One region of the Paenibacillus sp. FSL W8-1187 genome, then DNA from elsewhere that is predicted to be linked to it. Evidence: riboswitches for the same ligand, from Rfam matches in the RefSeq annotation. Region 1 holds a riboswitch; each other region holds the start of a gene.
What was found. Region 1 has a riboswitch for thiamine pyrophosphate ahead of NYE40_RS01935 (ECF transporter S component). Riboswitches for the same ligand answer to the same signal wherever they lie in the genome.
Positions count from the first base shown of each region.

Region 2: it holds a riboswitch for thiamine pyrophosphate, as region 1 does, so the genes downstream of both, NYE40_RS13895 (ABC transporter substrate-binding protein) here and NYE40_RS01935 (ECF transporter S component) in region 1, are expected to answer to the same signal.
Region 3: it holds a riboswitch for thiamine pyrophosphate, as region 1 does, so the genes downstream of both, thiC (phosphomethylpyrimidine synthase ThiC) here and NYE40_RS01935 (ECF transporter S component) in region 1, are expected to answer to the same signal.

Region 1 covers NZ_CP150181.1:410,869-415,251, forward strand. Annotated here, with positions in the region: gene NYE40_RS01930 (ABC transporter ATP-binding protein) at 1-1,837, opposite strand, end outside; gene NYE40_RS01935 (ECF transporter S component) at 1,842-2,459, opposite strand; TPP riboswitch at 2,719-2,828, opposite strand; gene NYE40_RS01940 (aldo/keto reductase) at 2,980-3,912, shown strand; gene NYE40_RS01945 (hypothetical protein) at 4,218-4,383, shown strand, end outside.
Region 2 covers NZ_CP150181.1:3,188,477-3,192,859, reverse strand. Annotated here, with positions in the region: gene NYE40_RS13900 (hypothetical protein) at 1-1,970, shown strand, start outside; TPP riboswitch at 2,107-2,214, shown strand; gene NYE40_RS13895 (ABC transporter substrate-binding protein) at 2,391-3,419, shown strand; gene NYE40_RS13890 (MTH1187 family thiamine-binding protein) at 3,451-3,753, shown strand; gene NYE40_RS13885 (ABC transporter permease) at 3,743-4,383, shown strand, end outside.
Region 3 covers NZ_CP150181.1:1,941,118-1,945,500, reverse strand. Annotated here, with positions in the region: gene NYE40_RS08320 (ThiF family adenylyltransferase) at 1-1,173, opposite strand, end outside; gene thiC (phosphomethylpyrimidine synthase ThiC) at 1,292-3,052, opposite strand; TPP riboswitch at 3,422-3,525, opposite strand; gene NYE40_RS08310 (leucine-rich repeat protein) at 3,662-4,383, opposite strand, start outside.

The sequences.
Region 1 (4,383 bases):
GATCCGATGCGGGGGCCGCTCCGCGGCCCGGTCGACGACTCGCTCCGTCATCGGGCGGCGAGGAGGGAGCAGGCCGCGCCGGAGCGGGAAGCTCCCGCACGACGCCCTGCTCCACCTGCCAGCGGCGGGTGGCGAAGCGGCGGACAAGCTCGTCGTCATGCGTCACCATGAGGATGGCGCAGCCGCTGCGGCGCAGCTCCTCGAGCTGCTCCATCATCGAAACGGTGCCGGCGGCGTCGAGGCCGAACGTCGGCTCGTCGAGCAGCAGCAGCCGCTGGCCGCAAGCCATCGCGGAGGCGACGCTCAGCCGGCGCTTCTGCCCCATCGACAGCTGGTACGGATGGCGCCGCTCCAGCCCGGCGAGCGCGAACCGCTCCAGCAGCGTCCGGACCCGGCCGTCCCGCTCGGGCGGTGACAGCCGCTCCGGCATCGAGAACGCCAGCTCCTCGGCGACGCTGTCCGTGACGAGCTGGAACTCGGGGTTCTGAAAGCAGTACGCCGCCAGCTCCGCCGCCTGCCGGGGCTTGCGCAGCCGGGCCTCCGGCGCGCCCAAAAGGCGCATCCGCCCTTCGCTGCGGACGAGCCGCATGATGGCGAGCAGCAGCGTGCTTTTGCCGGCGCCGTTGGCTCCGGTGACGGCGATCCAGTCGCCGGCGCAGACGGACAGCCGGTCGGCGCGCACCTTGACCTCGCGGCCCCGCATCCCGGCGAAGCCGTCCAGCTCCAGCAGCGGGGCGGGAAGCGGCGGCGTGCCTGCAGCGGGTGCAGCCGCGGCAGAAGCGTCCGCGCCTGGCGCTGCCGCTGCCGCTGCGAGAAGCGTCCCGCCGCCGGCCGGAACGGGCGCATGCGGCAAGACATGAGTCTCGTCGGCCGCATCGAGCGGAGCCGCCGCTCCCGCATGCGCTCCGCCGTCCGTGGAGCCGAAGCGGCCTGCCTTTGCCGCTGCCTCATCGTCCCAGAAGCCCGGGTACCAGACGCCGTAGCGACGCAGCTGCGCGCGGCAGTCGCGAAAGATCTCCTCCGGCGGGCCGTCCGCCTCCAGCCGTCCGTCCGGCGAGAACAGCAGGATGCGGTCCATATCCCCGGCGATGAGGTCGATCTTGTGCTCGACGATGAGCACGGTCCGGCCGTCCCAGATGCGGCGCAGCGCGTCCCATACCTGAGCTGTGCCTTCCGGGTCGAGCAGCGCGGTCGGCTCGTCGAGCAGCAGCGCGTCAGGATCGACGGCCAGCATCGAGGCGACGGCGAGCCGCTGCTTCATGCCTTGGGACAGCTCCGAGACGGCCGTGTGCGGGTCGGGCAGCTCTAGCCCGGCCTGCTCGAGGCAGGCCGCGATCCGCTCCGGCATCTGTTCGCGGGGGACGGCTTGGTTCTCCAGCGCAAAAGCGATCTCTTCGTCCGCATAAGGCATGCAGAACTGCGCTTCGGGATCCTGGAACACGTAGCCGGGCCGCTCCGGCACGACGAGCCGCTCCGCCTTCAGCGGAATCGGGATCGCTGACGGCACGAGGCCGCCGAGCACCTGCAGCAGCGTCGACTTGCCGCAGCCGCTCGGTCCGAGCAGCAGCACCTTCTCTCCGCGCCGGATCGTCACGTCGAGGTCGCGGAACAGCAGCGGCGCTTCTTCGCCGGGGTACTTGAGCCGCAGGCCGATCGCCTCGGCCGCGACCGGCACGGCCGCAGCGCCGCTCCGGGCAGGCGCTCCGGCGGCTTCCGTCCGCAGCGAGCCGGCAGCCGCGCGCTCCGCGTCCTGACTGGCCGCTTTTCCCGACTCCTCCGCGTTCCCCGACTCCGCCTCGTTACCCGGCGCTGCCGCGCCCCGGTTGAGGCCGCTCATCCGCTCAGCCATCCAGCGCGTCGTAGTCCTTGGCCGAAGCCGGACGCAGCAGGCTCGTCACGCCGGTGCGCTCCAGCGCGCGGGCGAGCGCCCAGGCGAACAGCCCGGCGATGACGACGCTGCCGAGCAGCCGCATGGAGACGAACAGCGCGTAGTTCCAGAACGCGAGCTGGTCGATGTAGCCGTAGTAGCGGTCGATGAAGATCGAGGCGACGGCGGCGCCGACGGAGGCGAGCACGGCGACGATCGGACCGGCCTTGCGGTACAGGAACAGCGCGAAGAACAGCTCGGCGCCGAGGCCCTGGAACAGGCCGTACCAGAGCGTCGAGATGCCCCACGATCCGCCGAGGAACGCCTCGATCGCGGCGGCGGCGACTTCCGCGAGGATGGCGACGCCGGGCTTGCGGATGAGCAGGAACGCGAACGTGCCGGCCATGAACCACATGCCGTAGCTGAGCTGCTCGGCGTGCAGGCCGAGCGGCTTGAGGACGTCGTACATCGGCCCCCAGATCTTGTAGACGAGGCCGAAGACGACCGAGACGACGATCGTGACGAGGATGTCGGCGAGGGTGAGGCGATTGCCGGCGCGCGTCGCGCGGCCGGAGGCTGGTGCGGTGGACATGGGATCAGCTTCCTTTCGGATGGGGAATCGGTCTCTCACAGCGGCATGATCCCGGAGCGGCTGCTGTCGGCGGATGCGAAAAAAAGCCCGCCGGACAGCCGGCGGGCAGATGGAATCGGACAGGCGCGCCTCGCGTCCCCCTATGGCGGCGGAACGCAGGACTCGGCCGGCCTGCACGCGGCAGGCCGGACAGGAAAGGCTCCGCCCGCCCGGACGGAGCGGCGGACGGAAGTCCCTAAGCGGACAGGGCCTTTCCCAAGTTGGCGCGATGCATTCTCTCTACGCTGGCATTACCCAGATCAGATCAATGGTCAGCGGCATGCGGCCGCAGTCTCAGCCCGACTTCATCGAGCCCCCATGCATGCTATGAAAGTGCTCTTACTATACCTTGGAAAATCCGGTTCGGCAATAGGGAGTGCCGGCGGGCGGCAGGACGGGCATTGCGGACGGAGTTGAGGGCGTCGGCGGTTGCATCCGTTTTCAAAGGCGGGTAAGCTGGAAGAAAAGGAGGGATTGGCCAATGAAATATCGTCGCTTGGGCAAAACGGAGCTGAACGTGTCGGTCGTCGGCATCGGCACCTGGCAATTCGGCGGGGAGTGGGGCATGGACTTCTCGCAGGACGAGGCGGACGCGATTCTCGACAAGGGCGCGGAGCTCGGCATCAACCTCATCGACACGGCGGAATGCTACGGAGACCATCTGTCGGAGCAGCTCATCGGAGGGTACCTCAGCCGCCGCAGGCGCGAGGACTGGATCGTCGCCACGAAGTTCGGCCATCATTTCCACGAGCGGTTCAAGCGGACCGACGTGTACGACGCGGAGGATGTCGTGCGGCAGCTCGACGCCTCGCTCAAAGCGCTGCGCACCGACTACGTGGACCTGTACCAGTTCCACTCGGGTCCGGACGCGGCGTTCGACAACGACGACCTGTGGACGGCGCTGGACAAGCAGGTGCAGGCAGGCAAGATCCGCCATCTGGGCACCTCCATCGGCAGCAACGACAACCTCCACCAGACCGAGGCCTCGACGCGGGTCGGCTCGCAGGCGATCCAGGTCGTCTACAATCGGCTCGACCGCAAGCCGGAGGAGCGCGTCTTCCCGGCCTGCGAGGCGCAGGATCTCGGCGTGCTGGCGCGGGTGCCGCTAGCGAGCGGCTTCCTGAGCGGCAAGTACAAGCCGGGCACGGAGTTCGGCGCGACCGACGTGCGCCACCGCCAGGATGCGGAGCAGGTGCGCCGCCGCCTCGAGGAAGTGGAGCGCATCGCTGCGGAAGAAGTGCCGGAGGGCGTCGACATGGCGGCATGGGCGCTCGCCTGGTGCCTGCGCCATCCGGCGGTGACGTCGGTCATCCCCGGCTGCAAAAATCCGCAGCAGGTGCAGAGCAACGCCGATGCCGTCGCGCTGGTGACGGAGCCGCATCCGCAGGATGTCCCGGCTCCGGCGCGGGCGTAAGGCGGGGGACGGCAGCGTGCGGACGCAGGGGCGGGCGTAGGCGCGGAGCGAGCGTAGGCGGCGCGGCCCGCGCCTAAGCGCCGGCGAGGCGCAGGCGAGCGTCAAGCCTGCCAGGGCCGCCGATGCCCAGGGCCGGCGGCTCGCGAAGGGCAGGTTCAGCCCCCTTTAGAATCGTCAGCGCGTCGACAAGGAGCCTTCATCCACACCGTGGATGAAGGCTCCTTTCGTTTTCGAGGTTGGATCGCGCGGGCAAGCAGGGAGGAAGGCTGGAGCAACGCGAGTAGAGGCTGCAGCCGGAAAAAGTCGTGCTGCAGGCCGCGCGGACGCGCCAGCCGGAGCTGCAGCCGGAAAAAGTCGTGCTGCAGGCTGCGCGGATGCGCCAGCCGGAGCTGCAGCCGGAAAAAGTCGTGCTGCAGGCTGCGCGGATGCGCCAGCCGGAGCTGCAGCCGGAAAAAGTCGTGCTGCCGGCCG
Region 2 (4,383 bases), 2.8 Mb from region 1:
AGGAGCCGCATCGCTCGCCGGACGCCCAGTACCGGGCCTCGAAGCTGAAGGCGGCGATGTACGCGCGCACGCTCGAGCGCATCTGCGGCGAGATGAAGGAATACGCGCTCGTCGCCTATGATCGGGCGATCCGCTTCTACGTGCCGACGCACAGCCTGATCAACTACGCCCAGTGGCGGATCGTCAGCCCAGAGGCGCTGCTCGTCTCGATGCCGTCATGCGACGGCTATATCGCCCAGATCTGGACCGGCACGGCGCGCACGGCCAACGTCTATCGGGGCGTGCGCCGCGAGCGCACGTTCGAGACGGCCTATTTGGAATATGGCATCATGCAGGAGCTGACGCGCGGCACCGGCCGCGAGATGTGGTTCCTGCACGATCCGATCGAGGACAATCCGCGCTACAGCTGGAGCGACTACCGCCGCAACTACCGGGCGACGGTCGTCGCCTCCCTGCTGCATCCGGACGTGAAGCAGTACGAGGTGTGCCCGTGGCCGTGGCGGGTGTTCGAGCTGGACTATCCGACCGAGGACGGCAGCGGCAAGGAGCCGATCCCCGAAGCCTACAAGACGGAGCTGCTGACCGTCATGAACCTGCTGCGAGACATGCATCGCCACGAGGAGGCTCCCGATCCGTCCGGCGCCGGGGCCGGACCGTCCGGCATCGGCCTCTGCCTGGCCAACTCGTCCATGTACCAGCGGGGCGACGTGCTCGGGGAGGGAGAGGACGGAGGCGAGTTCAACTACGACGGCACGAAGGCGGCGGACGGACTGACGACGCGGCAGCTGGAGCTGCTGGACTTCTCGGCCTTTTACGGACTGGCGCTGCCGCCGGTCAAGAAGGGCATCCCGCTGCGCCCGGTCCAGCTCGACAACATCCTGACGTTCCCCGGCTATCTCGAGGGCTACCGCGTCCTGCTGCTCAGCTACGAGTTCATGAAGCCGGAGCATCCCGGCATCCATCAGGCGCTCGCCCAATGGGCGCGGGAGGGCGGCGTGCTGATCTATGCCGGCGACGGCTCGGATCCGTTCCACGGCGTGCGCGAATGGTGGAATCGCGGGGCGGGAAGCCGCGTCTACGAGCGTCCCGAGCAGCATCTGTTCGAGGCGATGGGGCTAGGCCGGGAACCGGAGCCGGGCGAGCATGCCGTCGGGGAGGGCGCGCTGCTGCATCTGCGCTGCCATCCGGCCGAGCTGTCGCGCTCCGCGGCAGGCGCGGAGCGCGTGCTCGGCGCGATCCGGCGCGCGCTGGAGCTGCGCGGCGAGGCGGACGACTACCGCGAGAGCGGCTTGCTGCGCATCCGGCGCGGTCCTTATGTGATCGCGCATGCGCTGGACGAGAGCGAAGCGGCAGGCGGCTCGGCCGTGCTCGAGGGAGCGTTTGTCGATCTGTTCGACGCGGAGCTGACGGTGCGGAATCGGATCGAGCTCGCGCCGGGCGAGGACGCCCTGCTGTACGATCTGGGCGAAGCGGCCGGCGGCTGGGGCGAGGAGGAGCCGGCGCAGGCGGGCTCCGCGCACGGCGGCCCGGGAGCGGGAGCGGAGGAGGCGGGGTCCGCGCACGGCGGCCCGGGAGCGGGAGAGGCGGAGGCGGGGTCCGCGCACGGCGGCCCGGGAGCGGGAGCGGCACAGGCAGGCTCTGCGCACGCCGGCCCGGGAGCGGCGGAGGCGGCGCGGCGCGCCTCCGTGCTTGTCAGCTCCTCCCGCGTCCGGGACGCGGCTCGGGAAGGCGGACGGTTCCGCTACGTGTCGGAGTCGCCGTCCGAGATGACGGTGAGCACGAGGCTGCGCGCTTGTTCCATGCCGAGCCGCATCCGCGCCTGCGCGGCGGATACCCCGCTGGCCGGGCCGGGCGCTGACGCATCCGGCGGCCATGCGGTAGAGGCGGAGTTCCATGCCGCCTCGTCCACGCTGCTGCTGCGCCACGAAGGCCGCCCTGCGGGCGTCCGCGTCGAGCTGGAGTGGCTCTGACAAAAGCGGCGTCCGGCCGGGAGGGCGCTAACGGGCCTGCGGGCTTGCAGGCTTGCGGACTTGCCGCAATCCGGCCGCGTCCTTTTTCAATCCGGTTGCAATCGGCCCGAGCTCTGCTATAATGGCACTATTGACAACCGCATAGCTGGGGAGCTGGCGCACGCCGGCTGAGAGGGGAGAAGCATCCCGACCCGTACACCTGATCTGGATAATGCCAGCGTAGGAACCGTATGCAGCCGACTCGCCGCGGAGCAGCCCTTTCGGGAGCTTCCGTACGGCAAGTCTCGATCTGCGATCCATCACGACGTCTTCCTTGGGGAGACGTCTTTTTTTGTTCGGGCGGGATCGGCTGCGCGGATCGGACGGCGGACGGCGACGAAGGCGATGCGGGCATGAGAGAGAAGAAAGCAGGGGAGAGACATGGGGAGCAAGACAAGATGGACAAGCGGCATGCTGACGGCGGCGCTGGCGCTCGCGCTGGCCGCCTGCGGCGGCAGCGCCGAGCAGGAGAACGGCGGAGCGGCGGCGACGGACGCGCCGCTGCAAAAGGTGAAGGTCGTGCTCGACTGGACGCCGAATACGAACCATACCGGCCTTTATGTGGCGCGCGACAAGGGGTACTTCAAGGAGCAAGGGCTCGACGTCGAGATCGTGCAGCCGCCCGAAGGGACGGCCGCCGATACGCTCGTCGCCAAGGGCGAGGCGGAGTTCGGCATCGGCTATCAGGAAAACCTGACGCTCGCGCGCACGCAAGAGCTGCCGCTCGTCTCGGTCGCGGCGGTCATCCAGCACAATACGTCGGGCTTCGCCTCGCCGGCGGACAAGGGCATCAAGGAGCCCAAGGACTTCGAGGGCAAGACGTACGGCGGCTGGGGAGCGCCGGTCGAGCAGGAGGTGCTCGCCTCGCTCATGCAGGAGCAGCAGGCGGATGTCGGCCAGGTCAAGATCGTCAACATGGGCAACGCCGACTTCTTCACCGCCGTCAAGCGCGACATCGACTTCGCCTGGATCTTCTACGGATGGACGGGCGTCGAGGCGGAGCTGCGCGGCGAGCAGCTGAACATGGTCTATCTGACCGACTATAGCGACAAGCTCGACTACTATACGCCGCTGCTGCAGACGAGCGAAAAGCTGATCGCCGAGCGGCCGGAGCTCGTGCGCGCGTTCGTCGCCGGCGCGGCAGCCGGCTACGAGGACGCGATCCGCGATCCGGAAGGCGCGGCGGAAACGTTGATCGCGGCCGTGCCCGATCTGAACCCGGAGCTCGTGCGCGCCAGCCAGAAGTGGCTGAGCCCGAAATACCAGGATGACGCCGCCCGCTGGGGCGAGCAGAAGGCCGAGGTGTGGAACGGGTACGCCGACTGGATGGTCGAGCACGGCCTGATGGACGCCAAGCCGGACCTGGCGAAGGCGTTCACGAACGAGTTCCTGCCCGCAGACGGAAATTGATCCCTGTTTCGAACGAGAGGAGAGCATCGACATGGCCAACGCGCTGGTAAGCATCCAGATTTTGCCGACGACGCCGGGAGGAGAAAGCGTCCTGCCGTACGTCGACCGGGCGATCGACATCATCAAGGAGGCCGGCGTGCCTTATCGCGTCGCTCCGCTGGAGACGACGATGGAGGGCGACCTGCAGCAGCTGCTCGCGGTCGTCGCCCGCATGAGCGAGGCGCTGGCCGAGCTCGGCTGCCCGTCCGTCATCTCCCAGGTGAAAATCTACTACAATCCGGGCAGCGGAGCCTCGATGGACCGCCTGCTCGAAAAATATCCGGATGGCCGGTAGCGGCCATCGCGGGCCGGATCGGAACGAGGCGGACGGACGCGAAGCCGTCCGGCGCGACGCGGCAGCCGATGGCGCAGCGTCGGAGCGGGCCGGAGCGGCAGCCGATGGCGCCGCGTCGGAGCGGGCCGGAGCGGCGGCCAATGGCGCTAAGTCGGCGCGTGCGCGGGCCGGCGGCCGAACGCGCTTGCGGCTGAAGGCGGCGTGGCCGCCGCTCGCCGTGCTCGCGGCGCTGCTGCTGCTCTGGGAGGCGGCAGTGCGGCTGTGGGGCGTCGAGGCATGGCTCATGCCTTCGCCGGGCCGCATCCTGGCCGATGCGTGGGAAGCGCGGGAGCGGCTCGCCGGCCATGCCGGCGCGACGCTGAGCCTGACGCTGCTCGGCTTCGCGGGAGGATCGGCGGCGGGCTTCGCGCTCGCCGCCTTGCTGCATCTGCTGCCGCTCGTGCGCGCCGGCGTCTACCCGCTGCTCGTGCTGTCGCAAAACGTGCCGATCATCGCGCTCGGGCCGCTGCTCGTCATCTGGTTCGGCTTCGGGCTGCTGCCCAAGCTGCTGCTCGTCATGCTCGTCTGCTTCTTCCCCGTCTGCGTCGCGATGCTCGGCGGGCTGCGCGGCGCCGATCCGGCGCTGGAGCG
Region 3 (4,383 bases), 1.5 Mb from region 1:
AACAACAAGCCGCGCCCCCTCGTCCGGCAGCTCGGCCCGCAGCAGGTATGGATTGCGCATGACCGCGCAGCCCGCCGCCTCGAGCTGCCTGCGATAAACGTCCAGCGGCTGCGGCTCGCTCAGCTCCACCTGCACCGTGTCCCGCCCGCACAGGACGGCCGACAGAACAGCCGTCTTCCGCGGCTTGAACGCAGCGTCGACCGTTGCCGCAGCTTGCGGCTCGCTCCGTGCAGATGACGCCTCCACAGCCGGCCCTCGCGCTTCTCTCGCTGCTTCTGCCTTCCTCGAGCCGCTCCGCGAAAGCTCTCCCGCGCCGCTGCCGCCTCTCTGCGCCTGACCTGCTTCGCCGCATGCCGGACAGGTCCGGGTCGGCCCCGGCAGCTTCAGCTCGCGCAGCGACAGCGGCCAGACGCTCGCCGTCGCGAGCGTGCGCCGCAGCTCGCCGCGGCTGCCGCTCAGCCACTTGAGCGCCTCCGCCGCCTGCAGCGCCGCGACCAGCTCCACCGCCGGCGACAGCATGCCGACCGTATCGCATGTCTCGCCGCTCTCCTGCTCCTCCTCGCCGCCGATCAGGCAGCGCAGGCAGCAGGTCGCGCCGGGTACGAGCGGCGCGCTCATGCCGGAGGCTCCGGCGACTCCGCCGTAGAGCAGCGGCACGCCATGCGCGAAGCACCAGTCGCTCAGCCGCAGCCGCACCGCGGCGTTGTCCGTGCCGTCGAGCACGAGATCGCAGCCGGCAGCCGCCTTCTCCAGCGCGCCCGGCGCCGTCAGGTCGGCGACGACGGCCTCCACTGCCAGCCCGCTGTCGACGCGACGCAGCTTTTTCGCCGCCGCGACCGCCTTCGGCAGGCACTGCCGCGCGTCCTCCTCGTCGAACAGCATCTGCCGCTGCAGATTGCTCCACTCGACATAGTCGCGGTCGGCGAGCACGATCGAGCCGACGCCCGCCCGCGCCATATGCTGCGCCAGCGCGCAGCCGAGCGAGCCGACTCCGGCGATCAGCACGCGGGAGCGGAATAGCGCCAGCTGGCCTTTTTCGCCGATCGGCGCGAACCGCATCTGCCGCGAGAAGCGCTCGCGCCTCTCCGCGCTCAGCCCTGCGACCGCTCCTGGCTCCGTCCGACCGGCCTTTTCTGTCCCGCCAACCATGCCTGCTCTCGCTTCTGGCTTCATCCGTCCGGCCCCGCCTGCACCCGCCTCTCCCTCCGTCCGACCGACCTCGCCTAAGGCCGCTCCTTCCTCCGTCTGACCGGTCCCGCCGACGATGGCCCCTCTCTCCGTCGGGCTCTCCTTAAGCATAGAGCTTGCCGCCGCCCGCCTTGAAGGCGTCCGCCTGCTCCTTCATGCCCGCCTCGATCGCCTCCGCTGTCTCCAGCCCCTCGCGCTCCGCATAGTCGCGGATGTCCTGCGTGATGCGCATGCTGCAGAACTTCGGTCCGCACATCGAGCAGAAATGCGCCGTCTTCGCGCCCTCGGCGGGCAGCGTCTCGTCGTGATAGCTCATCGCCCGCTCGGGATCGAGCGACAGATGGAACTGGTCGCGCCAGCGGAACTCGAAGCGCGCCTTGGACAGCGCGTCGTCGCGCAGCCTCGCGCGTGGATGGCCCTTGGCCAGATCGGCCGCATGGGCAGCGATCTTGTAGGTGATGACGCCCTCCTTCACATCCTCCTTGTTCGGCAGGCCCAGATGCTCCTTCGGCGTCACGTAGCACAGCATCGCCGTCCCGAACCAGCCGATCATCGCCGCCCCGATCGCGCTCGTGATATGGTCGTAGCCCGGCGCGATGTCCGTCGTCAGCGGACCGAGCGTGTAAAAAGGCGCCTCGTCGCACACCGCGAGCTGGCGGTCCATATTCTCCTTGATGAGGTGCATCGGCACATGGCCGGGGCCTTCGATCATCACCTGCACGTCATGCTTCCAGGCGATCTTCGTCAGCTCGCCGAGCGTGTCCAGCTCCGCGAACTGCGCCTCGTCGTTGGCGTCGGCAATCGAGCCGGGACGAAGGCCGTCGCCGAGCGAGAAGCTGACATCGTACGCCTTCATGATCTCGCAGATCTCCTCGAAATGCGTGTACAGGAAGTTCTCCCGATGATGAGCGAGGCACCACGCCGCCAGGATCGAGCCGCCGCGGCTGACGATGCCCGTCACGCGCTTCGCCGTCAGCGGCACATAGCGCAGCAGCACGCCCGCATGGATCGTGAAGTAGTCGACGCCCTGCTCGGCCTGCTCGATCAGCGTGTCGCGGAACACCTCCCAGCTGAGGTCCTCGGCCTTGCCGTTCACCTTCTCCAGCGCCTGATAGATCGGCACCGTGCCGACCGGGACGGGCGAGTTGCGCACGATCCATTCGCGGGTCGTATGGATGTTCTTGCCGGTGGACAGGTCCATGATCGTGTCCGCGCCCCAGCGCGTCGCCCACGTCATCTTCTCGACCTCCTCCTCGATCGAGGAGGCGACGGCGGAGTTGCCGATGTTGGCGTTGATCTTCACATGAAAATGCCGCCCGATGATCATCGGCTCGATCTCCGGGTGGTTGATGTTGGCGGGGATGATCGCGCGGCCGGCGGCCACCTCGCTGCGCACGAACTCCGGCTCCATGCCCTCGCGGAGGGCGATGAACTCCATCTCCGGCGTCACGATGCCGCGCCGCGCGTAATGCAGCTGCGTCACGTTGCGGCCGGGCTTCGCCCGCAGCGGCTTGCGGCCGGTCGGCGGGAACCGCTCCGCGCCTTTTGCCGCCGCCTTCTCCGCATCCGTAAAGCCATTGTCCTCCGGACGCACCTCGCGGCCGTCGTAGGCTTCCGTGTCGGCTCGCTCCGCGATCCAGCGCTCTCGCAAGGCGGGCAAGCCGCGCCGGATGTCCGCGACATAGCTTTCGTCCGTATACGGACCGCTGGAGTCGTACACGCGCACCGGCTCGTTGGGCACCTGCTGTCCGCGCATGTCACTGTCCGTCAGCGCGATCTCGCGCACCGGCACGCGCACGCCCGGCGTCTTTCCGTCGATGTAGGCCTTGCGGCTCCCCGGCAGCGGCTTCGTCAGGATGGGCATATGAAAAAAACCTCCTCGCGGTTGTGGAATATCCGCTAGGAGGCTAGAGAGCAAAGAAAGCCGTGCTCGCGCATCGTTCCGTGACGGCTCGCCCTCGAGCCGGCACGGAGGGGCTTGGCCAGGTCTGCGCCCGCCGCCAGGTTGGGGCGGGCTTCGGGAGAAGGGTTCAAGGGCAGTCCGGATGGGAGTGATTCCCCCGCCTTCGACGCAAGGCAGCCGGCGAAGCCTTCCGACCGTGCCGCCCTTGTCTCTTTTGCCTTTCCCCTTCTTATCCGAACGTCGTCGCCTCCTTCCCATCCGCTTGGCGAGGCGCAAAAAAGCCGCCTCCCGGACAGGAAGCGGCGAATGGACGCAGACCGATACAAACGTTGCGCGATTCGACCACTTTCCTACGCTGGCATGACCCAGATCAGGTTCAAAGGGACCAAAGCTTCGCTTTATCTCAGCCCTTGCGGGCGCCCCTAGTGGATATCTTGGTTTTGAATATACGCTGTCTTTCAGGTGTCGTCAAGTTCGAACTTTTCATTCTACAAATAATAAAAAAAAACCACAAGGAGTGTTCTCGCATGTGGTTTTAAACTTAAGTTTCTAATCTATTGGTAGTTCAAACTAGCTCAAATCGAATCCGTTCATCAGCTTGGCCTTAAGGAGCCATTGGTACAGGGCTACGGCGGCGAATTCACGGTCAGCCGGGGCGTTGGGCTGATAATAGGTCTTGCCCGAAAGCAAGTAACCGTTCAAGACGCCCGCGTTCGTAAGCTTCTGGATGCTTTCTCTGGCATAAGCGGCCGCATGTGCCAGGTCTGTGTAAGCGACCGTTTGATCGGTCGTCAACTCGATGCCGGCAAGCTTCAATGCCCGCTCCAGGATAACAGCCAGATCCTGACGGGAGACTTTGTCATGTGGCGCGAATTTTCCCTTGCCGATGCCTTGGATCAACCCCGCTTCGCTGGCCGCCGCCACGTCGGCAGCAAACCAGTCGCCTTTTTTTACATCGGTGAAAGAGGCGAGCGCTGTTGACTTCAGACCGAGTGCCCGGACGAGCAGGGCGGTGAATTCGGCGCGGCTCAGGCTGGCATCGGGCGAATAAGTCGTCGCTGATGTACCGTTGATGATCCACTTGCCGGCCAAAGCCTCGATCACGCGAGCGGCGGCGGAGTCGTCAAGATCAGTAAAGTTCACGGTTCGAGTCGCCAAGGCGTACACCGAGAAGCCAGGGCGGCTGACGGTCACCTTCGTCGTGCCGTCCGCTTGCTTGCTCAAGATGGAAGCTACGGGAGAGACGGCACCGTCTTCTTCATACAGCACTCCTGCCTCGTCAAGCTCGAAGC